3 regions of the Clostridium senegalense genome follow, and region 3 is predicted to be linked to each of the others. Evidence: riboswitches for the same ligand, from Rfam matches in the RefSeq annotation. Region 3 holds a riboswitch; each other region holds the start of a gene.
The links. Region 3 has a riboswitch for cobalamin ahead of KQI36_RS11095 (ABC transporter substrate-binding protein). Riboswitches for the same ligand answer to the same signal wherever they lie in the genome.
Positions count from the first base shown of each region.

Region 1: it holds a riboswitch for cobalamin, as region 3 does, so the genes downstream of both, hemA (glutamyl-tRNA reductase) here and KQI36_RS11095 (ABC transporter substrate-binding protein) in region 3, are expected to answer to the same signal.
Region 2: it holds a riboswitch for cobalamin, as region 3 does, so the genes downstream of both, KQI36_RS13320 (ABC transporter substrate-binding protein) here and KQI36_RS11095 (ABC transporter substrate-binding protein) in region 3, are expected to answer to the same signal.

Region 1 is NZ_JAHLNC010000008.1:158,282-169,090, reverse strand. It holds gene KQI36_RS13865 (methyl-accepting chemotaxis protein) at 1-221, shown strand, start outside; gene KQI36_RS13860 (FadR/GntR family transcriptional regulator) at 328-1,038, opposite strand; gene KQI36_RS13855 (L-lactate dehydrogenase) at 1,416-2,372, shown strand; gene KQI36_RS13850 (CBS domain-containing protein) at 2,602-3,063, opposite strand; gene KQI36_RS13845 (DUF2383 domain-containing protein) at 3,408-3,866, opposite strand; gene KQI36_RS13840 (CbiQ family ECF transporter T component) at 4,090-4,785, opposite strand; gene KQI36_RS13835 (energy-coupling factor ABC transporter substrate-binding protein) at 4,767-5,048, opposite strand; gene KQI36_RS13830 (energy-coupling factor ABC transporter permease) at 5,050-5,769, opposite strand; gene hemL (glutamate-1-semialdehyde 2,1-aminomutase) at 6,058-7,341, opposite strand; gene hemA (glutamyl-tRNA reductase) at 7,376-8,599, opposite strand; cobalamin riboswitch at 8,860-9,035, opposite strand; gene KQI36_RS13815 (hypothetical protein) at 9,278-10,279, shown strand; gene KQI36_RS13810 (GNAT family N-acetyltransferase) at 10,546-10,809, shown strand, end outside.
Region 2 is NZ_JAHLNC010000008.1:42,697-53,505, reverse strand. It holds gene KQI36_RS13335 (DMT family transporter) at 1-280, shown strand, start outside; gene KQI36_RS13330 (DMT family transporter) at 292-732, shown strand; gene KQI36_RS13325 (phosphotransferase) at 760-1,581, opposite strand; cobalamin riboswitch at 1,778-1,951, shown strand; gene KQI36_RS13320 (ABC transporter substrate-binding protein) at 2,106-3,020, shown strand; gene KQI36_RS13315 (FecCD family ABC transporter permease) at 3,010-4,032, shown strand; gene KQI36_RS13310 (ABC transporter ATP-binding protein) at 4,037-4,792, shown strand; gene KQI36_RS13305 (Dph6-related ATP pyrophosphatase) at 4,803-5,450, shown strand; gene KQI36_RS13300 (MarR family winged helix-turn-helix transcriptional regulator) at 5,579-6,034, opposite strand; gene KQI36_RS13295 (ABC transporter ATP-binding protein) at 6,396-8,612, shown strand; gene KQI36_RS13290 (ABC transporter transmembrane domain-containing protein) at 8,605-10,467, shown strand; gene KQI36_RS13285 (sodium:calcium antiporter) at 10,735-10,809, shown strand, end outside.
Region 3 is NZ_JAHLNC010000006.1:4,800-15,608, reverse strand. It holds gene KQI36_RS11150 (zinc ribbon domain-containing protein) at 1-123, opposite strand, end outside; gene KQI36_RS11145 (hypothetical protein) at 145-930, opposite strand; gene KQI36_RS11140 (ABC transporter ATP-binding protein) at 951-1,838, opposite strand; gene KQI36_RS11135 (hypothetical protein) at 1,864-2,910, opposite strand; gene KQI36_RS11130 (ABC-2 transporter permease) at 3,199-3,837, opposite strand; gene KQI36_RS11125 (ABC transporter ATP-binding protein) at 3,864-4,715, opposite strand; gene KQI36_RS11120 (GntR family transcriptional regulator) at 4,765-5,139, opposite strand; gene KQI36_RS11115 (ABC-2 transporter permease) at 5,158-5,835, opposite strand; gene KQI36_RS11110 (ABC-2 transporter permease) at 5,848-6,492, opposite strand; gene KQI36_RS11105 (ABC transporter ATP-binding protein) at 6,529-7,398, opposite strand; gene KQI36_RS11100 (GntR family transcriptional regulator) at 7,413-7,784, opposite strand; cobalamin riboswitch at 8,400-8,554, shown strand; gene KQI36_RS11095 (ABC transporter substrate-binding protein) at 8,664-9,719, shown strand; gene KQI36_RS11090 (FecCD family ABC transporter permease) at 9,727-10,806, shown strand.

The sequences.
Region 1 (10,809 bases), on a different contig from region 3:
GTAGTAATACAATGGTAAAAGTGAATGATGCAAAGGATTCATTTATTGATAAACTTCAAGATATATCTGCTGTTTCACAAGAATCAGCAGCATCTACAGAAGAGGTAAATGCATCTAGTGAAGAACAAAAAAATAGATTAAAAGATGTATTAAAAGCGTCTAATAAACTAAAAGAGATATCATGTGAATTGGAAGAAATATTAAATAGATTTAAAATATAATATTTAAAATATATAAATAAAACAAAGAAATAGCCGCAATTGAGGCTATTTCTTTGTTTTAAATTTTACAGTTTAAAATATAAAAAGTACTATAATACATAGTACTTTAAGGAATAATTTCTATTTCTTTTTTCATTTGAGTGTTAACATATTGTAAATGATCTAACATGGCTTTTTCAGCAGCTACTGGATCATGACTTTTTAATGCTGATAAAATATCTCTATGTTGTTGAATAAGCATATTAATATTTTCTTCTTTTGTTATTACATTTCTTCGTATGTCTTTGATAAAAGCTTCAATTAAAAATGATATAGCATTTAATATACTTAGTATAAGAAAGTTTTTAGAAGCTTGAGCTATCTTATAATGAAAGTCTATATCCACATCTACCAATGTATCTTTCAAATCAGATTTTAGAGATTCATCAAAAAGAAGTTCCATTTCTGCCAATTCTTCATCAGTTATTCTTTCAGCAGCTAATACAACAGAGCCTCTTTCAATAATGTTCCTAAGCTCTAATATTTCATCAGAATTACTTTCTTTTAATAAAAATATAGTAGATAAAGGTTTTAATAAAGTATTTTCAAAACTACTTTTTATAAAATTTCCTTCTCCTTGTCTTGACTCTATAAGTCCCATAATTTCTAACTCTCTAAGAGCTTCTCTTATAGAAGTTCTACTAACTTGTAGACTTTCTGCCATTTCTCTTTCAGAAGGAAGTTTATCTCCTTTTTTAAAAGTACCTGTAATAATCATTTCTTTAATTTGTTCTATAACTTTTTCATAAACTCTTGTGTTTTTTATAGGACTAAACATAATTATTCATCCCTTCAAATATAAAAGAAAAACTTACAGATAAGTTTTTCTTTTTTAATCAAAATTATTATTTTGACAAAAATACAAAATATTTATACTATTGTAAAAATAATAATTACTTTCACTAAAATTATACACTAAGCTCTAAAATTATGTCAAGTATAGGGAATATACAAGAAATATGTAGTTAAATAAAAATTAGATGTTTTTAAAAACTGTTAATTAATTAACTATTATTGAGATTAATGAAATTATATGGTAATATAATTATAAACTTACTGGTAATACCAATAAACCAATAAACCATTAAGCCGCATTTTGATTGTTTACTAGAATTAATTTATATTAATTTAAAATCTTTAGGAGGTAGTTTGAAAATGATAAAAAAAAGAAATTCTACTAAAATATCAATTATAGGGTCAGGTGCAGTGGGTGCAACTACTGCATATTCATTAATGTTATTAGGAGTTGCTACAGAATTAGTATTAGTAGATGTCAACAAAGCAAAAACAGAAGGCGAAGCTATGGATTTATCACATGGAGCAGATTTTGTAAAACCTGTAAATATAATAAGCGGAGAGTATAAAGATACAAAAGACTCCGATATTGTTGTAATTACAGCTGGAGCAGCACAAAAGCCAGGTGAAACAAGACTACAATTGGTAAATAAAAATATTAATATATTTAAATCAATAATTCCAGAGGTTGTAAAATATAATAAGGATGCTATCCTATTAGTAGTTTCAAATCCAGTAGATATATTAAGTTATTTAACTTATAAGTTATCTGGATTTCCTAAAGAAAGAGTTATAGGATCAGGTACAGTTTTAGATACATCAAGACTTAAGTATGAAATAGGTAAAAGGTATAATATAGATCCAAGAAATGTGAACACTTATATCATAGGCGAACATGGTGACTCAGAAATAGCTACTTGGAATATAACTAATATTCAAAATATCAAAATTGATGAATATGCTGATAAAGAAAATTTTGAATATAATGATAAATTTAAAGAAGAAGTCTATGAGAATGTTAAAAATGCAGCTTATGAAGTTATTAATAGAAAAGGTGCTACTTTCTATGCTGTGGCTTTAGCAGTAACACGTATTGTAAATGCTATATTAGGAGATGAAAAAACTATACTACCAGTTTCAACTTTGGTAGAAAATTACTATGGAATTAGAGATGTTTATTTGGGATTACCATGTGTAGTAGGTGGGACAGGTGTTGAAAAAGTGTTAAATATGGATTTAAGTGAATTAGAAGCAGATAATCTAGTTAAGTCTGCAGAAACTTTAAAAGAAACTTTAAATAATGCTTCAGGATTATAGAAATAGATATTAATTGAGAATTTTGTTAAAAGGTCTAATTATAATTAAAGATTTGATTAATTATAAAGTTTTCTATTATTATTTTTAATTTAGATTTTATTAAATTAAATTATTAATTTATAACAATAATTAGAGGTAGTCAAATTTTAGATTACCTCTTAACTTATATGGTTCCAAGTTTAAAATTACTGAAAAATAGAGAAAATAGCTAGGCTAAAGCCATAGCTATTTAATTATTTGCTACATTTTCTAAAATTTGATAATGTGGTGAAGTTTTATATTTATTTTCGTTAAAAATACGTTCATAACAATAAGATATTATATCACTTCTTTTTATTATACCTATAAAAATGTTTGAATCATCAACTACAGGCACAAAGTTCTGAGACTTTGCTGTTAAAATTAAATTTTCTATATTAGAGTTTATTGAAACAGCTTTATTTTGAACATGTCTAGGAATTTCTTTTATTAAAACCTTTTCGCTATTTTTCAAATTAATATCAGTATCATTTTTTAATTTCCAAAGAATATCCCCTTCAGTCAAGGTGCCAACATATCTGCCTTTTTCATCAACTAAAGGAATTGCAGTATATCTATGATATTCCATTCGCTCCATGGCTCTTCTCATCGAAGCAGTAACTTTTTCATGTACTACTTGACTTTTCGGAGTAAGGAAAAAAGCAATATTCATGTAATCATCCTCCAATTAAGGCATTAAAAATAAATTTATAGTTTTATTTATGCCTAATTTAAATAATTATTTATAAATAAAGATTTGTACTATATTTATAAATAATCATTTAAGTATTAAACTTGTCCTTAAAATAAGTTATGTATTAAAAAATACAATTTTAAAATCTTCCCTATATAATATATTATACCAATTTAAATGGCATTTTTGTTACAAAATAGTTAATTTAAATGGTTAACATGAAATATAGGAACATATGAATAACATATGAAGGAATATTGTATGATTTTTATACAATATTCCTTCATATGTTTTGATTGTATTTATGTAGATGTATAATTAAATTAATAGTTTCCAGTAGATAATGATTTTATAATGTCAAGATGGTTTTTATAGTCTATTAACATGGAATTAATTTTATTTATAGTATCTTTATCAAGAGAATTACATTCATTAAAATGTTTTTCAGTCATTGTATATCCAAGATTACAAGCATTATATACTTCTTCTAACAGATCTTGTGTTGAATGAATTGTAATTTCATTTTTAAATTCATTAAATAGTTCAGAAGCTTTACCGATAATACCAACAGAGTATGAGGGTGTTCCACCAATACTTTGTATTTTATTACTAAACCATTGGGCTTGGGTTTTATAATCATCTTGTATGTTTAAAAAAGCATGTTTTACATCTAAATTTTCTGCCTTTTTAATATAACTATCAAAGGAATCTATGCCCATATATAATCCTTTTAAAAAATCATTTAATTCATTGACAAAATCATTATTATTTCTAGTGTTCATGAAATCACTCCTTAGTATAACATATGTAATAAAATTTTTATTATATATGTATATCATTTGCAAAAAATAAAAATCTATGACAATGATAGATAAAAAATTATAATTAGATTCAAAGTGATAGCTAGAAAATTTAATGTTATTATGAAAGAACATAAGTAAAAAAGCAAAACTTAAGTAAAGTGAAAATAATTTATTTAAGTTTTACTTTTTTATTTATATTAAATTAGATAAAACATAAAGCCAATAATATGATATTATACATAAACATCATAAGCATAAACTTATAAGATAATTTAGATGTACATTGAGCATAATAATGACGTCCTGCATAACAACGATTGTATAATCCATCCTGAATTTCTGGCCAGCGTTTAAGTGTATTTAAAAATAAAAGCCCTGCTAGTTTAGACATATTTTTAATTTTACTTTTAAAGCTATGAAATCCATGTCTACAACTCATTGCATTATAGATACTTGAAGCTTCATCGTTAATTAATAATATGTAAAGCTCCATTGATTTAGCTATATCGCAAATATCTTGTAATGGAGTTATTTTGGATACTAAAGAAAGTATATGATCAAGTGGTGTTGTAAGTGTTAAATAAGATATGCACATACCACCTGAAACACCTTTTAAAATAATTACAAGTATGTAATTAAAATTATAAACAAATAACAATGTTATTGAAGATAATAGTGAAAAGGATAATATACCTATATTGAATTTTAATACTATGTCTTTAGGATTATTAGCTTTTATGTGAAGAATTAAAAAAATAAATATGTTTAATATAAGTGGAAGAGGTTTATGTACAAATCCTAGAATAATCATAGGAAAAATGCATAGGCATAACTTTTCCAAGGGATGCCTATGACTTTCTTTGCTTATTTTTGAATAAGCTATGATTGTTTTGAGCATTGAGTCTTTCTACCTACATAATAGCCAATAAAACCTGCTCCTATAGCTGCTTGTAAACAGAATAATAGCGTTTCTATTTCTCCAGATGGTGGTTCCCAGATATGGCTAAACCAAGGTTCATAATCACCATCAATTTCAGCTATAACTTCTTCCATTTGATCATCTCCACCTACAAATTCACTTGTAGAACCATAATAAGCTAGTGGTGCAATTATAAGAAATGCACTTAAAATTATTAAGATAATAATATTTTTCTTTTTCATCTTATATCATTTCCTCCAATGTATGTAATTCCTCTTTTGAGTGTTTTTCAATAAACTCAAATATTATAACAGTAAATATTCCTTCAACAATAGCAAGTGGAACTTGAGTCACTGCAAATATTGCAAAGAATTTTCCAAATGCAGCTATTACACTTCCGCTGCCAGAATGAGCAAGAGCCATTTGTATAGATGTTATTAAATAAGTTGATAAATCACCTAAAAATGCGGCTAAAAATATAGCAACTTTTTTATTTGAATTCTTAAAAATCTTGTATATAAAGAATGAAACAAATGGTCCTACTATACCCATTGAAAAAACATTAGCTCCTAGAGTTGTTAGTCCACCATGAGCAAGTAAAAGTGCTTGAAATAAAAGAACTAGAGATCCAACAACACTCATAGCAAATGGTCCAAAAATAAGTGCACCTAAAGCTGTTCCTGTAGCATGTGAACTACTACCTGAAACAGATGGTAATTTTAATGCTGATATAACAAAGCAAAAAGCCGCAACTAAAGCTAAAAGCATTTTTAAATCTTTGTTAGTGCTTGTCTTAGTTTTAATTTGTTTTATACCTATAATAATAAAAGGTATACAAAGTACAAAATAAGTAATGCACCAACCAGGACTTAAAAATCCTTCAGCTATATGCATTGCAGAAGCTGTATATGGTATAAATAAGCATAAAAATAGTGCTAAAAGTAAAGTATGTTTTTTTCTCATAAAAAATCCCTCCATATTTTAATAATAAATTTTATAATATTTTTAATAATAAACCTTTATAATTGATTTTGTTGATTGGAAAAATTAAAAAAATTAATTATAGTTTAAATTTTCATCAATAAAGAACAAATTTTACTTTAAGATATGATAATTAAAATCATTCTCAAATTATTTCGAGTACAAATATATGTATATAAAAAAAGTAGGGGAACTACGAGGGAATGGACTTTAAGTTAAAAATAACCTAATAGTTCCCTACTAAAAATAAACATTAGTTAAATATTACTTTTAAAATTCAAAATTTTTAAATACATCTAAGAATTTATCAATATGCTCATCCGTATGTTTTACAGATAAGAATAAAGCTTCAAATTGAGATGGAGCAATGTATATTCCGTTTTTTAATAAGTAAAGATAAAATTTTGAAAATAATTTAGTATCACAAGTTTTGGCATCATCATAATTAGTTACCTGAGCTATATCAGTAAAGAATATAGTCATCATTGCACCACATCTATTTATTGTCATAGGTATACCTTTTTCTTTTGCAATTTTAAGCATACCATTTTCTAATTTTGAGCCTAGTCTTTCAAGATGTGTATAGTATTCAGGGTGATTATAAAGTTTTGTTACTGCTGAAAGACCTGCTGCCATAACTACTGGATTTCCAGACATAGTTCCAGCTTGATAAACAGGACCTACTGGTGATAGTTTTTCCATTATCTCTCTTTTTCCACCATAAGCACCACATGGAAGTCCACCACCCATTATTTTTGCATAGCAAACTATATCAGGAGTTACATCAAATAATGTTTGCGCACCTTTATATGCAACTCTGAATCCACACATAACTTCATCAAAAATTAAAAGTGCTCCATATTCTTTACAAAGACTTTCAAGTTTTTTCATAAACTCATTAGATGCTTTTATAACACCCATATTTCCAGCAACAGGTTCTATAATAACCCCAGCTATATCGTGTCCATACTTTTTGAAAATTTCTGTTATACTTTCAATACTGTTGTAATTAGCTATTAATGTATTTTTTATACTTTCTTGAGGAACTCCTGCACTTCCAGGTATACCTTCAGTCATAACGCCAGAACCTGCACTTACAAGGAATCCATCAAAATGACCATGATAACATCCAGCAAATTTTATGATTTTATTTTTTCCAGTATAGCCACGTGCTAATTTAACAGCGCTCATAGTGGCTTCTGTTCCGGAATTAACCATTCTTATTAAATCTATATTGTCTAGTGTTTCACATAGATGTTTTGCAAGCTTTAATTCTAAGTTAGTTGGTGCACCAAAAGCTATAGATTCACTACAACATGTTTTTATAGAATTAACTATATCTTCATCGTTATGACCAAGAATCATAGGTCCCCAAGCACCAATAAAATCAATATATGTATTTCCATCTTCATCAGTTATTGTTGCGCCATTACCACTTTTAATTACTGGAGGGGTAATTCCCATATCTTTTAATGCTCTAACAGGACTATTTACACCGCCAGGTATGTACTTTTCTGATTCTTTAAAAATTTGATTACTTTTTTCTAAATTCATAAATAAAACCTCCTTAAGTTATATGCAATGTTTATTAAATATCGCAAAAAATCTTTTCAATAATTGATAATGCTTCTTTGCCTTTACCATTTAAAGTTTCTTCTTTTAAAACTTCAATAGCCCTATTAACGTATGCATTGCTAGTACTTTTGATAAGTGTTTCCACTAACTTATCATTATCCTTTGTAAATTTTTTTTGAGTGTATGTTTTAAATCTGGTGCTATATATTATGTTGCTTTTTTTTATCATTTTCATAATATGAGGAGATAGGGATCTAAGCTTAACCCATTCTAAATACTCATACATGTATTTTTTTACTATGTAATAATGTTCTTCCATTAAAGTTTTTCTTAATTTTTTATTTTCAGCATCTATAGTATGAATTTTATCTATGTCATAAACAGTTATATTAAGTAAATTATCTATAGAACTACAAACATCTCTAGGTACAGCTAAATCAAAAATTAAAAGATTTTCTATGTCCTCAACATCATTTTTTTCAATTATAAAATTCTTTGACGAAGTACAACTTATAAGTACGTCAATTTTATGTAAGTATTTATTTTTATCGTTTACATGAATTATCTCAACTTTATCATTAGAATTTTTAATTAAGTCATCATTTTTAACTTTTTCTATATCCCTACAAGCTATATATAACTTATCAAAATTATTATCATTGACAAGTAAGTTTTTAAAACATAATTTACCTACATCGCCAAAACCTATAATCATAAAAATACGTTTTTGCTTATTTATAGCTTCTTTTATTGCAATGGAAGAAGAAGAAACAGGAATTTTGTAAAGCATAGTTTCTGTTTTGAATTCTTTTCCACATCCAATGGCATTAATAAATAATCTTTCAAGTGGACCTTTTATAACATTAAGCTCTAAAGACTTAAAGTATCCATCTTTAACTTGACCTAATATTTGATCTTCCCCTAATATCTTAGAATGAAATCCACAACATAATTCCATGATATGCCTTACAGCATTTTCTCCTGTAGAAATAAAAGTATATTTCATATCATTAATATCCCAATTTAAAGTTAAAAAAATTTTTTTAACTAATAAATCATTATTATTTTCTTGAGAAGAAAAATATACTTCTGTTCTATTACAAGTAGAGATTATAATAACTTCATCAAGAAAACTTTTAAGTTTTAATAAGTTACTCTCTAAATCTGAAGAATTAATACTAAATCTACTACGAACATCTAAAGTTACATCTTTATTTAACCCTATTAACCTAACCATGTATAAACCATCTCCTAATTACAAGAACAAAATATTTAAGTTTTAAAATAACAATACTTTAGTATTATATACTTATAAATAAAGTAAATGTGTAAATATATTAATTATTATTTAATATTACTATATTAAATTTTATTATATTGTACTAAAGTTTTATATTTACCTAAATATAGGCAATAAAAAAACTCACAAAAGTGAGTTTATAATCAAAAAAATACATAAATATCTTATATAAACAACACTTTCCTTCCGCCCGAAGGTTTGTGATTAGATTTACGGCAGGTCTCCTGACTTACGGGTCAATCTCCTTTTACCTTCCCAAAGCACAAAGCTTCAGTGGTTAAAATTCGTCTCCGTTACAGTAGCGGGGGCTGTAGTGGGCTTACACCACTTTCCCTATTAAACTATTAAAAGTACCATAAAAAGTATTAAATTTAAAATTGTACAAGCAAATTATAACACAATAAAAACAATTTTGAAAGATTATAATTAAAAAAAATACAAAATTACGACAAATCAAGAAAAAAACATGTATAATTAAAAAATAAAGACTATTAAGATGAATTGTAAAATTAGCTAATTTTACAATTGAATAATATATCATTATAATAATATAGGATTAATTTGATAGTAAAAGAATATAAAATGTTAATATATGTATTAATTAGGAGGATATATATGGATTTTTTTAAGGAAAAGCTAAAGAAGCAATCAAAAACGTCTATTGCTTTAACAATATTATTAATTATTGCAATTATATTTATAGGACAAATCTACTATAATGAGAAGGAATTTATAAAGAACTTTAACGATTTCAAAAAATATTTTACAGAAAGAAATGAAGAAAGTGCACATGGTATTTATATTGATATAAAAAAACAATCTCATAAGGAGAAAGTTGATGTATACATATTAGACCAATTAGATGCATTCAAATATAATTTAGAAAACGATTCTATTGAAAATAGTCATATTGATGATGCTAGTAAAGAGTTAAGCTATTTTGAATTTTATTCTGAAAAGTCAGAAAAAGTCAAAGAAGAGTATACTAAAATGCAATCTTATGTGGAGGATTATAATCATTATAAAAATGGATTAGAAGCTTATGATAAGAAAGACTTTGTAAAAGCAAAAGAGGAGTTTGAAAAAGTAACTTCAAATTATAAACAGTATAATGAAGCTCAAACTATGGCTGAAAAAATGAGTGCTAAATCTAAAGAATGGTCATTAAAGAAATGTAATGAATTATTATCTTTAGGTGATATAGAAAATGCTTTAGTTGAACTAGAAAAAGGTTTTTTACTAAATAAAGATGATTCTGATTTATTAAAGGAAAAAGAAAATATTGAAAAAAATAAAATTGAGTATTTAAAAAATAGAAAAGAGATTAGTGGATCTTTAGAAAAAATAAATAAATTAAATTGGATTAAAGATGAAAAAAATATAGTCATAGAAGAAATTAAGTATAAGGAAAAAGATTTTTATAAAGTTACAGAAAAAGATGAAAAAAATCCTAATATATGGGAATATGAATTATATATAGAAAAATTACCAATTGATAATGAGAACACAGAAGAAGAGAAAGACAAAGTGATGAAGGAAACTATTGCTTTGCTTATAAAAGATAAAGAAGAAAAAAGTTTAGATGATTTTATAAAAGAAAATGAAACGAAACAGTAATTTTTTTAAAGGGCGAAAGCCCTTTAAATTTTTTTGTTTTATGTTTAAAATTAAAAATATTTAAAATATTAGCGTTAAAATGAAAAGTTTGATAATATATAAATAAGTTATAATATATAAAAGAATGATATTAGTTAATATCATAGGTTTTGGGTGATATATAGAAAATGCATTCATTTATAAGAAAAGCTATTTATATATAGTTCTTAAAATTATATATAGTATTAATATATCATCTTAAAAAAATAAATAAGGGGGACATTCTTATGGATAAATTTATAAAAAGAGGTAATTTAGTTTATATAAGAAAGCCTGACTTTGAAGAAATTGATTATATAAAAAAACTTTGGAGTGATGAAGATACAATGAGAGATGTAGGAGGCGCAATTCATTATAGTGAATATAAATGGGAAAATTGGTACAAAAGAATGGTTGACCCTGGAAATGGCAAGAATTTTTATTGTTTAATATATAATATGGAAAACACACCAGTTGGGGAAGTGAGTTTTCACGGATATGACAGAAACACT
Region 2 (10,809 bases), on a different contig from region 3:
GATAATAAAAAGAGAAAGTGTAAGCATTAAAAGAGATGTTCCTAAATATTTATTTCTAGGTGGTGCTGTAGGAGTAGCTTTAACTTTAAGTAATATTATAACAATAGGGGGAATAGGTGTTACATTAACTACATCGTTGGCTGTATTTGGACAGTTAATATTTTCTTCATGTATAGACCATTATGGCTTGTTTGGAATGAAAAAGTATAAGTTTAATATTAAAAAGTTAATGGGATTTACTATTATAATAGTAGGGTTAATAGTAATGACAATAGGATAGGAGGAGAAAATTTGTATATACTTGCAATAATAGGTGGAGTTTTAACAACCTTATCTATGGTAATTAATTCATCGCTAGGAAAAAGAATAGGAGTATTACAAAGTACTTTAATAAATTATATTGTAGGACTGTTATGTTCTATGATAGTGCTTTTAATTGTAGGAAGTAATGTTGAATTATCTATGGTGGAATTTGAAAATATACCTATATTTGTATTTTGTGGTGGCATTATAGGTGTTGTTATAGTATATACTTCTAATATAATAATACCCAAAATACCTGTGGTTTATAGTATGTTATTACTATTTATAGGTCAGATAGTAGCTGGTATTATAATTGATTTTTTAATAAATAAAAAGATAGAAATTAATAAAATATTAGGTGCCATGGTAGTTACAATAGGAATTTTATACAACTCCAAGGTAGATAATAAGATATGCAGTGATAATTAAAAAACATATATAAAAGACGATAAGTATTTACAAATACTTATCGTCTTTTAAGTCATTATATAGATCTATAAGAACAAGATCGCCACCTTTTTTATAATCATAATCAGATGTTGAAGAGAATGATTTTACATAACTCCAACATATATTCCATAGTTTAACTACAAAAAGATATCTTTTAAATTTAAGATGTAATTCCTGTGAAAAATTATTAAAATAAGACATTAAAAATATTTTTCTAGAATTATCGTCTAGTAGCCAACAAAATGTTGCAATATCATAAAAAATATCCCACATTCCACTAAATTCAAAATCTATTAAAAATACTTCATCATTTTTATAAAGGATATTTGATGGGTTTAAGTCATTATGACATAAACCATAATTTATATCATTACACAAAATGTTTTCAATAGCGTCAAGTTTGCTAATTATAAATATAAATTCATTAGAAAATTTAAAATTGACTTTTTTTAGTATAGTTAGTTTTTTTCTTATTTCATTAAAGGGATTATATATATAATCACATTTTAGGTTGTGCATATTTTTTAATTTGTTAGATAAACTTAAAAGAAATTTTGGGTCTGTACAAGTAGATTCATCTATACGTGAATTTGAAATGAACTCACTTATTATAGTGTAGCTACAAGTATCTTTATAGATTACTTTAGGACATATGTGGTTAAGGTCTAATAAGGTTAAAAGGTTATATTCATAAGTAAAGTTTTTATTTTTATCTTTAAAATTACATTTCAAAAAATAGTTTTTATCATCATAGCTTAACAGATAATTTAAATTATTTAACCCATCAAGTCGGGTTAGTTTAACAGTATTTTTAGCGTTTTTTATCATTAAATCACCTACACAAAATTTAATAAACATATTATAACATATATAACTATTGTAAAAATAAGAAGAATATCAAATTTATATGTAAAATTATTGAATATTTATTATATAATTGTAACTAATACTTAAAAATACTTAACAAATAGACATTGACATAGATATATGTTCATAATATAATAATAATTGTTACAATTATAAAAATTATCATTATATTATAGGTGTTTTTCTTAATAGGGAATGAAGTGAGAATCTTCAACTGACCCAGTAACCGTGAAGCTGACGAAGTTTTATAAGCCACTGCAGTATAAACTGTGGGAAGGTAAAATGGAGGACGAAGCAAAGTCGGGAGACCTGCCTATTAATTGTACTATAGTTCTCTGTGGGTGGAATATTAGGGTACATGTTATGTTATTTTATTTAAAGAGTAAAATAATTTAGTGTATTACGGCATACCTACGGGTGTGTCTTTTTTATTTTGAATAATAAATATAAAATTATTAATAAATATATAATTTGGAGGAAAAATTATGAATAAATCAAAGAAAATTCTATTGGTATTATTATCAGCAATAATGAGTTTAGTCTTATTAGTTGGATGTTCAAGCAAAACTACAACTATGAAAGACAGAGAAGGAAACGAATTCACAGCGCCAGAAAAATTAGAAAAAATAATTTCTACAGCGCCATCAAATACTGAAATTTTAATGGGACTAGGTTTAGGTGATAAACTTGTAGCTGTTGATACATATTCAGCAGATGTTGAAGGAATTAAAAAAGATATAACTAAAATAGATTTTAGAAACCCTGATGCAGAGGCAATTATAGCACTACAACCAGATATTGTAATAGCTTCAGGTCATAATAAAGAAGGAAATGAAGATCCATTTAAAGTTATAAAAGAATCAGGAATTCCTGTTGTATATCTACCAAGCAGTGATAGCGTAGATGGAGTATATGAAGATATCAATTTCTTAGCAGAACTTACTGGAACTAAAGAAGAAGGAAAAAAAATTGTTGACGACATGAAAAGTGAAATAGATAAAATAAAAAAAGTAGGAGAATCAATTACAGATAAGAAAAAAGTTTATTTTGAAATAGGATCAGCATCAGGATTATACAGTTTTGGAAATAATACATTCTTAAATGAAATGATTCAAATAGTAGGTGGAGAAAATATTTTTGTTAAAGAAAATAGCTGGATTGCACCTAGTGAAGAAAATGTAATTTCAGCTAATCCAGATGTTATATTAACAAATGAAGAATATATTCCAAATGCAGTAGAGGGAATTTTAAAACGTCCAGGTTGGGAAAATGTTAATGCAGTTAAGAATAAACAAGTTTATTTAATAAATCAAAACGCATCATCACGTGGAAGCCAAAATATAGTAAAAGCTTTAAAAGAAATGGCTAAAGCTATATATCCAGACAAATATGAAAAATAAAAAATTATTACTAATATTGGCTGTTCCAATAGTATTTTTGGTAATCTGTATGGGAACTTCTATAGGAAGTTCCCATATTGGTATAAGTGATATTGTTTCAATAATTGGAAATAAATTATTTAATATACCACTACAACCAGGGATACAGCCTAAAGATGTATCAATAATTTGGGTTATTAGGCTTCCAAGAGTGATTTTAGCATTTTTAGTAGGTTCAGCATTGGCAGTAAGTGGTGCAGTAGTTCAATCAGTTTTAAAAAATCCATTAGCATCTCCTTATACTTTGGGGGTTTCATCAGGAGCTTCTTTAGGTGTAGGAATATACATAGTTTTACATATTTCAATACCGTTTATAGGCAATTTAGCATTACCGTTTATAGGATTTTTATCTGGTATAATAACAGTATTTTTAGTAATTGCCTTTGCAAGCAAGGTAGATAAAGGTTTATCAAATAGCACTATAATTTTAGCAGGTATAGTATTTTCATTATTTACAAATGCTCTTTTAACAACAATTTCATCATTTTTTAGTGAAGATATAAAAACAATAACGCTTTGGCAAATGGGTTCTTTTGCAATGAAAGGATGGTCATATGTTACAGCAGGCATTCCGTTTTTTATAATAGGAATGGCAATTGTTTTAAGATATTGTAGAGAAATGGATATTTTAAGTTTTGGAGAAGAACAGGCAAAATCAGTAGGTGTTGAAACTGAAAAAGTAAAAAAATTATTATTTGTAGCTACTGCAATATTAACAGGAACTGCAGTGGCGTTAAGTGGTGTAATTGGTTTTATTGATTTAATAACACCACATATGGTAAGAAAAATATTTGGATCTAATCACAAAATAGTAATTCCAATGTGTATAGTGGTTGGTGGTTCATTAATGGTAATTACAGATTTAATTGCAAGAACAGTAGTATCGCCATCAGAATTGCCAGTAGGTGCAATTACAGCACTTATAGGAGCGCCGTTTTTTGGATATTTATACTTTAATAAAAGAAATAGGTGATAATATGCTGAAAATAAAAAATTTATATTGTGGTTACAATGGTTTTGATATAGTTAAAGATATATCTATAGAAGTAAAAAGAGGGCAAAATTTATCGATAGTAGGGCCTAATGGATGCGGAAAAACTACTATGTTAAAGGCAATAGCAAATCTTATAGAGTATAAAGGTGAAATAAATATAGATGGAGAAGAATTAAAGACAATAAAACGAAAAGAACTTGCAAAAAAAATTGCTTTTATGACACAAACATCTGAAATTTATTTTCCTTATACAGTTTTTGAAACAGTAGCTTTAGGAAGATATGCACATTTTGATGGAATATTTTCTAAGCTTTCAAAAGATGATGAAGAATTAGTTTTAAGCTGTATAGAAAATGTAGGGTTATTAGATTTAAAGGATAAAATGATAACAGAGTTATCTGGTGGCCAACTTCAAAGAGTATATTTAGCAAGAGCTTTTGCTCAGGATCCAGATATAATTTTACTTGATGAACCAACAAATCACTTAGATTTAAAATCTCAAATAGAAATATTAGGACATATAAATAAATGGACTAAAGAAAAGAATAAAACGGTAATAGGTGTATTGCATGATTTAAATTTAGTTCAGATGTTTAGCGAAGAAGTAATAATGATTAAAGAAGGACATATTATAGCTAAAGGTAGTTGTAGTGATGTATTAGAAGAGGAAAGACTTAAAGAGGTTTATGGACTGAATATAAAAGAATTTATGGTTAAAGCTTTAGAGAAATGGAAGTAGGAGAAGCATTATGAAAAAGAAATTTATTATGTCATATAGTTGTGGAAAAGATAGTACATTAGCCCTTTATAAAATGGTTAATCAAGGCCATATTCCAAGTGGGTTATTAGTTACAGTTGATGAGAGTCTAAATAGAAGTTGGTTTCATGGAATTCCAGAACCAATGCTAGAAAAAGTTTCGGAATCAATGAATATTCCATTAATGTTAGTAAAGTGTAAAGGAAATCAGTACGAAGCAACTTTTGAGAATGCATTAAAAAAAGCAAAAGAACAAGGCGTAACTACTTGTGTTTTTGGGGATATAGATATTGAGCAACATAGACAGTGGTGTAGTGAAAGATGCGAAAAGGTTGGTATGGAAGCTGTTTTCCCATTATGGCAAGGTAACAGGGAAGAAATAACCTATGAATTTATAGAAACTGGGTTTAAAGCAGTTTTGAAGAATGTTAAATTAGAATATTTGGATGAGAATTATTTAGGAAAGATTTTAACTAAAGATTTAGTTGGGAAAATAAAAGGCACAGGTGCGGATCCTTGTGGAGAAAACGGAGAATATCACACTTTTGTTTTTGATGGACCACTTTTTAAATTTCCTATAGAATTTACTACAAACGGAAATATAACAAATAATGGATATGGTTACTTAGATATAAGATAACATGTTATTAAAAAGTTCGGAATTATATTGAATTAAAAAAATTGCAGAATTCATTTTATAAGATAAAAGATTATAAAATGAACTCTGCAATTTTTTATTATAATTTATTTAAGAAGTATAAGCTTAAATTAATCCTCAGAGCTTATTGCTGTAAGAACTTCCTTTAAATTATGTATAGATAATGCTAACTTGTCTATTTGATCTTCTGATAATGTAGAAAATTTACTTGTTAAAGTATCTAATACTTCATTATATTTTTCATCAAGATATTTTTCACCTTGTGGTGTTAATTCTATATTGATTATTCGTCTATCTTTATCATCAGGAAGTCTAACAACCATTTCTTTTTCAATAAGCTTATTTAGAAGTTTGGTCATATTAGGCATAGATATAAAAAGTCTTTTACTAACGTCAGAAATAGGCTGCTTACCATAGAATTTTAAAGTAGCCATTACTTGAAAATGAGAATGATTTAAATTATCTTGAGAAAAGTTACAATTTCTTTTTACAAGCTTTTTTTGAAATAATGGTACTATAGTTAAAAAATCCTTAGCAATTAATTTTAGATTTTTATTATTATTCATTAAAAATTCCTCCCTTTAACATTATACCCTATTTTAATTAATCTTACATATTTATACAATCGAAAAAATATAAAAATTTTATTGACTTTCTTTTTTATGAGATATATACTTAGAAAATAATAGTTAAAAAATATAACTATTAAAAAACATAACTATTTAAAACTATAATTATTATATACCAAAATTAAAAAAAATCATAGATATAAATAATAATTATAAAATAATCAATACTATAAAGGTGGTGACAAATAATAAAATTTTGTTAGTTATAGTTAAGCTGTTATTTGAAAATGAACTTATATTTATAATTAGTAAGTTTTAAATTACATATAAGAACGATTTAAAAGAAAGGGGAAGATTTATGTTTAAAATTGTAAAGTACTTAAAGCCATTTTTTATGTCAATAGTGGCAGTTATTTTATTATTGACACTTCAAGCAGTTTGTGATCTTTCGTTACCAGATTATACATCAAAGATCGTAAATGTAGGAATTCAACAAGGAGGAATTGAAAATGCTATTCCAAAATCAATTCGTGAAAGTCAATTAAATAATTTAACATTATTTATGAATGATGCAGATAAAAAAATAGTATTAGACAATTATGAATTGTTAAGTAAAGAGAATCTTGATAAAAATGAATATGATAAATATATAAATAAATATCCAATTTTAAAAGATGAATCAGTATATGAATTAAAAGATATAAAAGATGAGGATACAATAGATTCATTAAATACAATAATGTCAAAATCTATTATGAGCATTTCTGCTTTAGAAATGGCTATTAAAAATGAAAGCATTCCTAATGTACCAAAAGATATGGATGTAGATACATTAATTAATAGTATACCTAAAGAACAATTTTCTAATTTAAAAACTCAAATGGATGAGAAAATTGCAGAGATAGACGAAAATATGTATACTCAGGCATCTATTTATTTTATAAAGGATGAATATAATAAAATAGGAATAGATACAGATAAAATGCAAACTAATTATGTGTTTTCTTCTGGAGCTAAAATGCTTTCAATAGCATTATTAAGCATGGTAGCTACAGTTGCAGTAGGATTTATAGCAGCCAAAATAGCTGCAGGTATGGGTCGTAATCTGCGTGGACAAGTATTTGAAAAAGTGGTAGGTTTTTCAAATGCAGAATTTGATAAATTCTCCACAGCATCACTTATAACTCGTAGTACTAATGATATACAACAGATACAAACAGTTACAGTAATGCTTATAAGAATGGTATTTTATGCACCTATACTTGCAATTGGTGGAGTTATAAAAGTTTTAAATACTGATACATCCATGGCTTGGATTATTGGTGTTGCAGTATTAGCTATTATATCAGTAGTGCTTGTATTATTTGGTTTAGCAGTACCTAGATTTAAGAAGGTTCAAAAACTTGTTGATAAATTAAATCTTGTAACTCGTGAAATGCTTACAGGAATGTTAGTTATTCGTGCGTTCAGTAATCAAAAGACAGAAGAAAAAAGATTTGATGAAACCAATACAGAGTTAAGAAAAACTAATACTTTTGTAAATCGTATAATGACTATGATGATGCCGCTTATGATGCTTATAATGAATCTTATAACTATACTTATAGTTTGGGTTGCAGCAAATAAAATTAATGCAGCTGAAATACAAGTTGGAGATATGATGGCATTTATACAATATACAATGCAAATAATAATGGCATTCTTAATGATTTCAATGTTATCAGTAATACTTCCTCGTGCATCTGTATCAGCACAACGTATAGATGAAGTATTAACTACAGAGTTTTCAATAAAAGATCCTGATGTAAGTAAGGAAACTAAAAATAAAGGAAATATAGAATTTAAAAATGTATCTTTCAAATATCCAAATGCTGAAGATAATGTTTTAAGCAACATAAATTTTGTTGCAGAACCAGGTAAAACTACTGCTATTATAGGAAGTACAGGAAGTGGTAAGTCAACACTTATAAATTTAATTCCTCGTTTTTATGATATCACAGGTGGAGAGATTTTACTTGATGGCGTAGATATAAGAGACATCAAACAAGGAGAGCTTAGAAAAAAAATAGGATATGTTCCTCAAAAAGGAATATTATTTTCTGGAACTATTGAAAGTAATATAAAGTATGGAGCTGAAAATGCAACAAAAGAAGAAGTAGAAAAGGCGTGTAAGATTGCACAGGCTACGGAATTTATAAGTAAAAAAGAAGAAGGTTTTGAATCTCATATAGCACAAGGTGGAAGTAACGTTTCTGGTGGACAAAAACAAAGATTATCAATAGCCCGTGCCATTGCTAAAAAACCTCAAGTATACATATTTGATGATAGTTTTTCAGCATTAGATTTAAAAACAGATGCTATACTTCGTAAAGAATTAAAATCTGAAACAAAAGAAAGTACAGTTATTATAGTTGCTCAAAGAATAAGTACAATTATTAATGCTGAACAAATAATAGTTTTAGATGAAGGAAAAATGGTAGGAATAGGTACACATGATGAATTGTTAGAAAACTGTGAGGTGTACAAACAAATAGCTGCATCCCAACTTACAAAGGAGGAATTAACTCATGAGTAATGGAAAGCAAAATAAAGGCAAAGCATCCATGGGCGGTGGTCCTATGGGAGGAATGGCTGCTGGTGGAGAAAAAGCCAAAGATTTTAAAGGAACAATGAAAAAGCTGCTTAGTTATTTAAAGCCTTTTAGATTAGCTATGGTAGTTGTAATAATTTTTGCAATAGGAAGTTCTGCATTTTCAATAATTGGACCTAAAGTTTTAGGTACAGCAACTACAGAAATATTTGAAGGTTTAGTAAGAAAAATTAGTAGCAACGGTGTAAATGGTATAGATTTTGATAAAATTCAAAGAATACTATTAATCTTAGTAGGGTTATATATTATAAGTGCATTGTTTTCATTTATACAAACATTTATTACATCAGACATATCTCAAAAGGTTTCTTATAATTTAAGAAAAAAAATATCAGAGAAAATAAATAAAATGCCACTTAAATATTATGATAAAAATACTAATGGTGAAGTATTATCTAGGGTTACAAATGATGTTGATGCAATAAGTCAAAACTTAAATCAAATTCTATCACAAATGATAACAGCAGTTACCACAATGATAGGTGTATTGATAATGATGCTTTCTATAAGCGTTAAAATGACTATTGCAAGTTTAATAATAATACCATTATCTATGGGTTTTATAGGGTTAATAGTTAAAAAATCACAAAAATATTTTAAATCTCAACAAAGATATTTAGGAAACACTAATGGACAGGTAGAAGAAATATATAGTGGACACAACATAGTTAAAGCTTTTAATGGCGAAAAAAAGGCAATAGATGAATTTAATGGTTTAAACGAAAAATTATATAATTCAGCTTGGAAGTCTCAATTTTTATCTGGTATTATGATGCCGGTAATGACTTTTATAGGTAATTTAGGTTATGTTATGGTTACTATACTTGGAGGTTATCTAACTATAAAGAAAACTATTCAAGTTGGAGATATTTTATCATTTACACAATATGTAAGATCATTTATGCAACCTATAGCTCAAACAGCACAAATTGCAAATGTAATGCAATCAACTGCAGCTGCAGCTGAGAGAGTTTTTGAGTTTTTAGAGGAAGAAGAAGAGACAGAAGATGTAAAGGTATCTTGTAATACTAAAGATATAGAAGGAGCTGTTTCATTTAGAAATGTTAACTTTGGATATAGTGAAGACAAAACTATAATTAATAATTTTTCTGTTGATATAAAACCAGGTCAAAAGGTTGCTATAGTAGGACCAACTGGTGCAGGGAAAACTACAATAGTTAAACTTCTTATGCGTTTTTATGATATTAATAGTGGTAATATATTAATAGATGGTCATGATGTAAAAGAATTTAAGCGTAATGATTTACGTAAAATATTTGGTATGGTACTTCAAGACACTTGGTTATTTAGTGGATCATTAATGGAAAATATACGTTATGGTAATTTAGATGCTAGTGATGATAAAGTTATAGAAGCAGCTAAACTAGCACATGCAAATCACTTTATAAAAACATTACCTGACGGATATGATATGGTTATAAATGAGGAAGCAAATAATATTTCTCAAGGTCAAAAACAATTATTAACAATTGCAAGAGCAATAATTGCAGACCCTAAAATATTAATACTAGACGAGGCCACAAGTTCAGTAGATACTCGTACAGAAGTATTAATTCAAAAGGCTATGGAAAACCTTATGGAAGGAAGAACTAGCTTTATAATCGCACATAGATTATCAACAATACGTGATGCAGATTTAATTCTTGTAATGAAAGATGGAGATATAGTAGAACAAGGAAATCATGAGGAATTATTAAAAGCAAACGGATTCTATGCAGGATTATATAACAGCCAATTTGAAGAAGTAGAAGCTTCATAATAATTTAAAAATAAAATTAAAAGCTATGAATTAAATTATAAAATTTAATTCATAGCTTTATTTTTATGTTTATATAAAATAAAACAGTATGTTATAATTATTTGTTAGATAAAAAGAAGTTTAATATAGGATTTTGATATGAAGTTTGAATTTAAAATGATTTAGACCATGTATCACTTTTTGGGTATCCAAGTTTTAAAGGGAGCAATTTTAAAAGTCAACTTGGAACTCTATATTATAAAAAGTTTTTAAGGGGATGAAATATTCATGATTTATTTAATTTATTTTGTTGTAGCTACATTGGTAGTTTTATTATCTATTAAAGCAGCATATTATGTAGAT
Region 3 (10,809 bases):
TATTGTAATAAATTTTTTATTTTGAACATCAAATATTTTAGCTAAATTTCCTCCAGTAGCTTGAAATTCATCATTTTCATATTCATTACATCCACATTTAGGACAAATATATTGTTTTTTCATATCTAATCTCCTTTATATATTTTATCTTTTTTCACTAACAAAGTTTTTATAAGTTATTTTAGGAACTATTATTAACACTAATATAAATATTAGTAAATCTATTCCTGCTATGAACATAGGTGTTTTATACCTTACAAAAGTCGATGAATACATGGCCCATAGCGGAGTAAGTCCTGCATATTTTTGAATTTGTGCTGGTAAAAAGTTTGCTGCTATATATGGTATTCCCATGAATAATCCACTTACCATAAAGGGCATTATTGCATTGTTACTTATAGATGATAATAACAGTGTTATCTGAGTAAAGAATATACATCCCATCACCATTGTTATTCCTAATATTATAATCATTTGAAGAACTGTTATTGTTGAACCACTATTTCCAAAATACCATAATTCTTTTAATTGTAAATTTAACCCTTCAGCACCTGAGTAATATATAGCAGAAAATACAATAATCAAATATAGTGACAATAATACTATTGATGTAGCTATACTCCCTGCTATACTTTTTGCCATAACAACTTTTTTCTTTCCATTTTTACTTGAATTTATCAAATCAGTCATATATGAGTTATACTCAACATTATACATAGATGAAGTTATTATAAGTATAAGCATCCCCATTATTGGTGCTATTCCATAAGTTTTATCAAATACGGAAGCATAATTTTCTAATATATAATTGGGATATGAGCTATCAAATCTTACAAGTACTGAACATAATAACGCTCCTAATATCCAAACTAAAAATACTCTTTTTTTAAGTAGTACTTTTCTTAATTCACTTTTTACTAAATTATACATTTCAATTCTCCTTTAAACTACTAAACTTCTTTTGCATCTTCAATATCAAAATAGAACATATAAACATCTTCAAATTTTGGCTCTATTTTATGCACTTCTTTATAAACTGGTTCTTTATCTGCTATTACTCTTATTTCAGTTTTATCTATTCCTCTTTGTATATTTACTACTTTATATTTATTTTGAATATCTCTAATTATATCTTCATTGTCTGTGTTTATTACATATACTTTATCTTTCATATTTTCTAGAATTTCTTTATGACTGCCCTTTACAAGTAATGTTCCATCTTTAATTATTATTGTTTCTCTTGCTATAGACTCTATATCAGATATTATATGAGTTGATAAAATTATTATTTTATCTCTAGATATTTCACTTAATAAATTTCTAAATCGTGTTCTCTCTTGAGGATCAAGACCTGCTGTAGGTTCATCTAGAACTAATATTTTAGGATTATTTAACAAGGCTTGTCCTATACCAACTCTTCTTTTCATACCACCAGAAAATTTCTTTAATGATTTATTTCTAACATCATATAATCCAACTAAATGTAATATTTCATCTATTTTTTCTTTAAGCCCATCTTTTGAAATCCCCTTTAACGCTGCCATATAATTTAAGAATTGTTTTGCTGTAAAATTACCATAACCTTCAAAATGCTGTGGTAAATACCCTAAAACATCTCTATATTTTTCATCTAATGATTTTATATTTTCACCGTTATATAAAATCTCTCCACTATCACTTGTAAGTAATGTTGTTATTTGCTTCATAAGTGTTGTTTTTCCTGCTCCATTCGGTCCTAAAAGACCATAAACACCACTTTCTAATGTAACTGTTAAATCATTAGTTACTCTTTTTTTCCCAAAGCTTTTATTTAAATTTTTTATTTCTAATTTATTCATAGTATAAATACCTCCTAAAATTCTATTATTTACTTTCTATTCTTTTAAAAATATTAAACATATATATAATGCTTGCTATAGTTATCATTACTAATATAGCTAATATGGCTTTAATTAAACTTATATCATATCCAAATACACTTATATCACCTAAGTACATTCCTATTAAATTATTCCCCTGAAATATTAAGTCTGGATAATTACCAAAATTTAATATACTAATTATGTCTGCTCCCCCTATTTGAGTTAAAAACTTACTTATAGGTTTTATTAAAAATACTAATATTTTGCCTAAAATTATGTATACACCAAATATAGATATTGATGCCATAGAACTTTCTGTTTTAAATGATATTATAGCTCCTATAATTGATAAACTTAAAAGTAAAACTAATACAAAAACCATTTTTAAAGCTACATATTGCATTATGGTAAAAGAACCCTCTAGCATCATAAAGTTATCAACAATTCTAAAAGCTTGTAAATTTCCGTTAATAGGCCTACCATACTTTAAGAATGTCTCAATGAATGTTATAGCTAAAAATCCTACGTATGCTACTATTGGAACTACAATTGCTAACATCCCTTTAGAACTAAGTGCTTTATATTTATTTTTAGATGTTAGTATTAATGTATCCATTGATGAAACCACTTCATCACTATATATATTGCAAATTAACATTGCAATTATAGATAATAATCCTATTAATGCTAATGGATGAGCTACTTTATGGTTATATACCTTCCAAAAATCTACATCCTTATAGTTCATGACCTTTACTTTATCTAATTTTTCCTCAGCCATATTTTTCATTTTTTTGCTACTACTATCATTTGCAGATTGATTTGCTAACTGTTCAAGTTCATTAATTTTTATTTCAAAATTTTCTGATGCTAAAACACCGCCCTCTCTCATATCTACAAAACCATAATTTTCTTGTTCTAAATAAGATTTCTCACTTTCCAGTTGCGGATTTAAAAACACCATGACAAGTGATAAAACTATAAATATTGCTAATGCAATTATTCCATTCTTATTTTTTATCAATTTATTTAATTCTAATCTAAACAATATTATCTCCTCCTGACAAATATAATTTTAAATATTTAACCTTACACTTAAGTAACCATAAACTTAAATAAACCTTAAATAAAAAAAACAACTAGTAAACCTAGTTGTTTAAATTTAAATTCTATTTTATTAAATATGCATTATATAGTTTTTAATAATAGTTTTTGTTAACCTAGAAACTATCCCACCTATACAAACTAGTATAAGTGCAATAACAAAAACTATAGGTTCTTTTAACATTTCTTACACTTCCAAATCCTTTTTAAATCCTTATTTTTAATTGTATGTTTAAAAATCTTTCTTTCTATAAAAAAATACTGTTATATACATGATAGTCATAAAAATAACTATGGCTAATATTATAAAGATTAATAGTTGAATATTATTTAGTAATTGACCACCATTAAACACTTTTAAGTATTGACTAAATTTACTTTCAAACATAGTATTAATTATCACCATAAAAATGATAAAATAAGCTACCATACCAGCCTTATTTCCTAATGTATAATATATTAAATAGTAAATACTTATTGATAATAATAATATTATTAACGTTAATATTGCATCTTTTATAAATATATCCATAGGTAATTTTATAATAAATTTATCTAATAATTCATTAATAACAAATCCTAATATTCCTCCTAGAATAATTATTATTGCTGACCCTAAAAACTTTGATATTATATATTCATCCCTAGACATACCTACACTTAAAAATAATATATGATTTTTTTGCCTTACTTCATATTGTATAGTGGCAATATTAGCTATTGCCACCATACTAATTAAATAATTATAATAATTCCCCTTATTAGTTAATAACATCAAAATTATAGGCAATAAAAGAAACATTATATTTAAATAGCCTTTATAATTAAAAATTTGTAATTTAACCTCTTTGCCTATTGATTTAATCATCATATTTTAACCTACCAAATCATTATATTCTACTTTCTTTTTAGTATCATTATTAGTTCTAATGTTGCATCTTGTATTAATACACTATCTTTAAATTCTTTTTTTACCCACTCTACATCAGAAGTTAGTGCTTCAAATCCATAAGAACTTTTTCTTATTCCTTCAAAATACTTTTCATTTTCTTTAGTTAAAAGGCTTATATCTCCCTTTACTATTTTATAAGTATCTAATACTTCTTCTTTACTTTTAGAGAATACAATTTTTCCATTGTTTATATAAGTTATATAATCTGCTATTTTTTCAAGATCTGAAGTTATATGAGTAGATAACAATACACCTACATTTTCATCTTGTATTAATTCCCTTAATATATTTAAAACTTCTGCTCTAACAACTGGATCCAATCCTGCTGTTGGCTCGTCCATTATTATAAATTTTGCATTATGGCTAAGGGCAATTGAAAGGGAATATTTCATTTTCATTCCCTTTGAAAGTTCTTTAAATTTTTGACCTTTATTAAGTCCAAATTTATTTGCATACTTATAAAATGTATCAAAACTCCATTCTTTATAAAATGGTGCAACAAGCTTTGCGTTATCCTCTAATGATAAATGTTCATAAAAATATCCTTCATCATAGACAAAACCTATTTGCTCTTTTATTTCTTTCTCAAACTTTAAGTTATCTTTTTCGAAAACTTTTATTTCTCCACTATCTTTTTTTACTAAATTCATTATAAGTTTTATAGTGGTAGTTTTTCCCGCACCATTTTGTCCTATAAAACCCATAATATATCCTTTAGGAAGAGTAAATGATATATCTTCCAATTTAAAATTTTTATATGCCTTTGTTAAATTCTTTACTTCTAATATATTTTCCATATAAGCTCTCTCCTTCTAACTATATCTGTAAATAAGTTTTGCAAACTATTTACTTTTCTTCATATAAAACTTCTAGTATTTCTTTCATTTCATCTAATGAAAGCTGTATCTTTTCACTTTCCTCTATTGCTTTTGTAAAATACTCTTCTATATTTCTTATAATAAGTTCCTTTACAAGCTCCTTATCTTGGGCCGAAACGAAAGACCCCTTTCCAGGTACTGTATAAATATAACCATCTCTTTCAAGTTCTTCATAAGCTCTTTTAGTTGTTATTACACTTATTCTCAAATCCTTAGCTAAAGCTCTTATTGAAGGCAATGGTTCGTTTGCAGATAATTTATTCATAAGTATATCATCTTTTATCTGTTTTTCTATTTGAGAGTATATTGGCTCTCCTGAGGAATTGTTTATTATTATATTCATCTTCCTCCTCCTAACTGTTTATGATAAATCTTTATTACAATATCCCTTTATTGATAAAGTTGTTATTATCCCATAAATCACTAACCCTATTAAAAATATTAATGGTATTATTAAAAATCCATTTTCTATGCTTTTCATAAAGAAACCTACAACTTTTTTTGAAGCCGCTGGAAATATTTTTTCTGCTAAAAAAAGCACTAACATTGGTAAATATATTATTCCTAATAGTGTAAATCCACTATATTTTACTGCCACATCATAACTAGCTTTATAAAAAATATAGTTTGGAACACATATGATCACTACATAATATAAAAATGAGAATGATTGAGAAAACAACAACATCTTTAAATCTTCACCACTTATTTTTCCCAAAATAAAAATTATAGACAATAGAAATATTGATGTTATAAAATACACTAATAAGTAAAAAGTATATTTGCTTACTACTACATCTTTTCTATCAACAGGAAAACTATTTATTAACATATCATAATATTTACGTGTCTCTTCTGTTGCTGTAAATTTATTTAATATTATTGGTATAAATAAAGTTGCAAATATATATATTGGGAAATAAACTGGTGCTTTAGCACCAATTAGCGTTAAAACTACCATAACGCATCCTACAAGTAAATTCATTATAATTAATGGATTTTTGCTAGTTATTATATCTTTTTTAAGTAATGCATTCATATATTATACCTCCTATAGATCTCTTTTTTCATATATTACAACAGATAAAGTAGCTAATATCCCAGTTATAGCTAACACTGCTATAACAAGTATTATATTAAATTGAATGCTTGTATTAGAAAGTAATTTTACTATATTACCCTCTAATTTAAACTTGAAAATATTATTTATAAACATAAATCCCATCATAAAAACTATAAGTGTTACATAATAACTTATCTTAGCTGCTTTAATTCCTAATGAAAAATATGAAAAATAATACATTGATAAAATTACTAATGAATAAAACAATATAGATTTTAATGAATGTATATTTACTCCTACAAATTTTGTAGGAATTGCTATTAATAAAACTTCATTTAATATTATTGATACTATACATCCTATCATTGCCACTACTATTGACGATATAAATTTACCTAAAACATAATCTTTTCTTGTACAAGGATAACTAAGTGTAGACTTATAAACACCATCTCTATTTTCAAGTTCTGTATTACTAAGTCCTCCTATTACAAAAACCATAATAAGATAATTTATAAAATCTTGTCCTTGCGTCATAGCTATTACTGCCATACTTATCAGTAACACTATAAATTGTGAACCTTTTAATGATAAAAGCTGTATTTTCAGCTCTCTTTTTATTACATTTAACATCTTAATCCGCACCCCATTACATCTTTAAATTCATTATTATATATTTCCAACTGCTTCTCTGCTTTTAAATACCATAATATCCTCTAATGTTGGCTTTTCCAAAATCACACTATCTTTAAATATAGCCTTTATTTTTGATACATTATTAGTTAAAGCCTCAAATCCAAAACTTGTTATATTTATTGATATAAATGCTTTTCTATTTTCATCATTTAATAAACTTTTATCACCTTTTACAATTCGATATTCTTCCAATACATCAATTGTAGGTTTAGAAAATTCTATTTTTCCTTTATTAATATAAGTTATATAATCAGATATTCTTTCAAGGTCTGATGTTATATGTGTTGATATTAAAATAGCTATATCTTCATTTTGAATTACCTTTTGAAATATATCTAAAAGTTCTTCTCTAACAATTGGATCAAGACCTGCAGTTGGTTCATCCATTATTAAAAACTCAGCATTGTGACTAAGTGCTATAGCAATTGCAAATTTCATTTTCATACCCTTTGAAAGTTCTTTTACTTTTTGATCTTCATTTAATCCAAATATCTTTAAATATTTGCTAAAAGTTTCAAAACTCCACTGCTTATAAAAGTTAGAAATTATTTTAGCATTTTTCTTTATAGATAATTTTTCATAATAAAAACAATCATCATATACAAAACCAATTTTTTCTTTTATTTCTTTAGAATACTTAACATTATCTTTTCCAAATATCTTAATTTCTCCACTATCTCTTTTTAATAAATTCATTATTAATTTTATTGTTGTAGTTTTACCTGCTCCATTTTCACCTATAAATCCCATTATATATCCTTTTTCTAAATTAAAAGATACATCATCTAATTTAAAATTTTTATAGGTTTTTGTTATATTTTTTATCTCCAAAACATTTTTCATACTCCTCAACTCCTTTAATACTTATATATAATTTCTAATTTTTCTTTCATATTATCTAAGGATAAATCTATTTTTTTCCCTTCATTTATGCCCTTTAAAAGATATTTTTTAACATTATCCATTATAGTATATTTTATAAATTCTTTATCCTTATTTGAGATAAAAGTTCCCTTTCCTGGAACTGTATAAACAAATCCTTGCTTTTCTAATTCTTCATAAGCCCTTTTAGTCGTTATTACACTTATTTTTAATTCCTGTGACAGTGCTCTTATAGATGGTAATATATCATCTAATATAAGTTTATTTTCAAATATTGATTTTTTAATTTGTTCTTCTATTTGTGAATATATTGGCTTTCCAGAAGAATTATCAATTACAATATTCATAATACCCCTCTTCTTCAACATTATTTATATAGTGAGTATACCCACTATATACAGTTGTAGTAAAAAAAATTATTTTTCTATCTTTTCTCGTTTTTTAAAGAAAATTAAATGCTCCAAAATTATAGCTATACAAAACATTATAATTATAAACATAATCTTCATGAATCCTATTTCCTTTATAAATTTTATTTTCAACTCGTATATATCCTATATACACAGTATATACTCTATATACACACCTTGTCAATAAAATTTAAATTAATTTTTTATAATTATAATTATCTTCTATAAAAATATAAATAAAAACTAAAGCAATCAAAGCTTATTCTAAAAAAGTACGTTTAATATTATTAGGAACATAGTGAGTAACAATCACCACAACTATTTAACTGTTCACTATTAACTTTTAACTAAAAAAATCTGCTAATTATTGATAAAATATTAATTTAAATTTTCTCATTTGATAACTAAATAAGTTTAAAAGTTAACTTGGAACTCTATATATTTGAACAATTAGTTATAAAAATTAATCATTTCAAAATTATTTGACATATTTTTTAATTTATGATAAGCTTTTCAATGATAATTCAATAAAATTTTAAGTTAAATTCAATTTAACTTACTTTTAGAATAGGTTATAAAAGTAAAGTCACTTTTATATAAAAGGGGAAGTTGGGTGCAAATCCCACGCGGTCCCGCCACTGTAAAAGATTATTTTTTCTATATCAATAATCTTTAGCCAGAATACCTGCCTATTTTTTCACTACAATAGCCTACGAGAGATGGGGATAGTGTTTATATAAGTTTGTACTTATACCTATTTAGCCACTTAAGGTTAAATAGGTTTTTTTATTTATAAAAATTAAAGGAGTTTTATTTATGAGATCAAAAAATATGAAAAAAACAATTATGAAAACTTTATGTACTACACTTTGCATTGCTATGACAGTTTCATTTATGGGTTGTTCTAGTAATAATAAGTCTACTAATACAAATAGTGTATCTACTGAAAACAGTTCTACCAAGGAAAATAAAAATTCAAGCTATCCTGTAACTATAAAAAATTATAATGTGAATAACGAAGAAATTGAAATTACTTTTGATAAGGCACCAGAAAGAGTTTTAACAACTAACCAAACTACAACTGAATTGATGCTAGACTTAGGATTAGAAGATAAGCTAATTGGTACATGCTATTTGGACAACCCTATATCAGAAAAAGTTAAAGACAAATATGCAAAAATTCCAGTTGTATCTGAAAAATATCCTACTAAAGAGCAAGTTTTATCTTTAAATCCTGATTTTATATTTGGATGGAAAAGTGTCTTTGCCGATAAAACACTTGGTGATGTAAGCGAATGGATAGGCAGAGGTACTAATACATTTGCTCAGCGTAATACCGTTAAATCCGTTGGAAATTATACTGTTGAAAATTTATTTAAAGATATTGATGACTTAGGAACTATATTTAATATAAAGGATAAAACAGATAAATATATACAAGACAATAAAGATAGATTAACTAAAATAGAAGAAAAAACAAATTCTATTGACAAGAAAAAAACAACATTAATTTTAGAATCTGAAGAAAAAGGTGATTTTAGATTATATGGCAAAAATGATCTTGTAAGTGATATGGCTTTAAAAGCTGGATTAGAAAATTTAGGTGAAGAATCTGGAACTGTAAGTTTAGAAAATATAGTTAGTTTAAATCCTGACACTATTCTTCTTATACATGATGGCGATGGAAAAGATATTCACGATCCTGAAATTGCTAAAATTTTCACTTCTAATGAGGCCTTGAAAAATGTAACTGCCGTTAAAAATAATGCAATAGTTGTTACTGGGCTTGCTGAAACTTGGGCCGGTGGAATTCGTGTAGTAGATGCTATTGAACGCTACTCTAAAGAATTATATCCTGAATTATATAAATAGGTGATTTATGAAAAATAAAAACTTTTCAAATATACTAAGTAAATATAATTATTTAATAGTTATTGCTTTAATGTTGCTTTTATTAGTATCTATAGTTTTAGCAGTGTCTATAGGTTCTGTAAAACTTCCTGCCACTGATGTTTATAGTATAATTTTAAATAAACTTTTTGGTACAAGTTTAAAAGGAAAGTCAATTCCACAGGCATCTATTGATATAGTTTGGCAAATACGATTGCCACGAGTTTTTCTTGGTGTAATAACTGGGTTAGGATTATCTCTTGGTGGAACGGTTATGCAAGCTACAGTGCAAAATCCATTAGCTGATCCATATCTTTTAGGGATTTCCTCTGGAGCCACACTAGGTGCTACTTTTTCAATATTAATTGGTGCCTCTACATTATTTACTGGAGTTTTACAAAATACAGGTGTAACCTTTTGGGCTTTTATAGGAGCTTTACTCGCCTCAATAGTAGTATTTAAACTTTCTAATTTAGGTGGAAGAGCTACATCTGTAAAATTAGTTCTTTCTGGTATGGTAGTTAACTTAATATGTTCTGCTTTATCAAGTTTTATGATTTATCTTACAAACGATAACAGTGCCCTTCACTCACTTTCATATTGGAGTATGGGTTCTTTAACTGGTGCTAAATGGACAAACTTACTGATACCTACAATTATAGTTGTATTTTTTATTATAATCTTTATTATACAATCTAGGGTTATGGATGTAATGCTTTTAGGTGATGAAACTGCTATAACTTTAGGTATAGATTTAAATAAATATAGAAAGTTTTATTTAATTAGCGTTTCAATTTTATCAGGGGTTCTTGTTTCATGTTGTGGAATGATAGGTTTTGTAGGATTAGTTATTCCTCATATTACCCGTAGTTTAGTTGGTTCAGACCATAAGAAACTTTTACCAACTACTGTACTGCTAGGTGCTATATTCTTAGTTTGGGCAGATGTGCTATCCCGTATAATACTGAAAAATATGGAAATGCCTATTGGCATAATTACTTCACTTTTAGGTGCACCATTTTTTATTTATATTATGATAACACGTGCTTACGGATTTGGAGAAAGGTAGCTT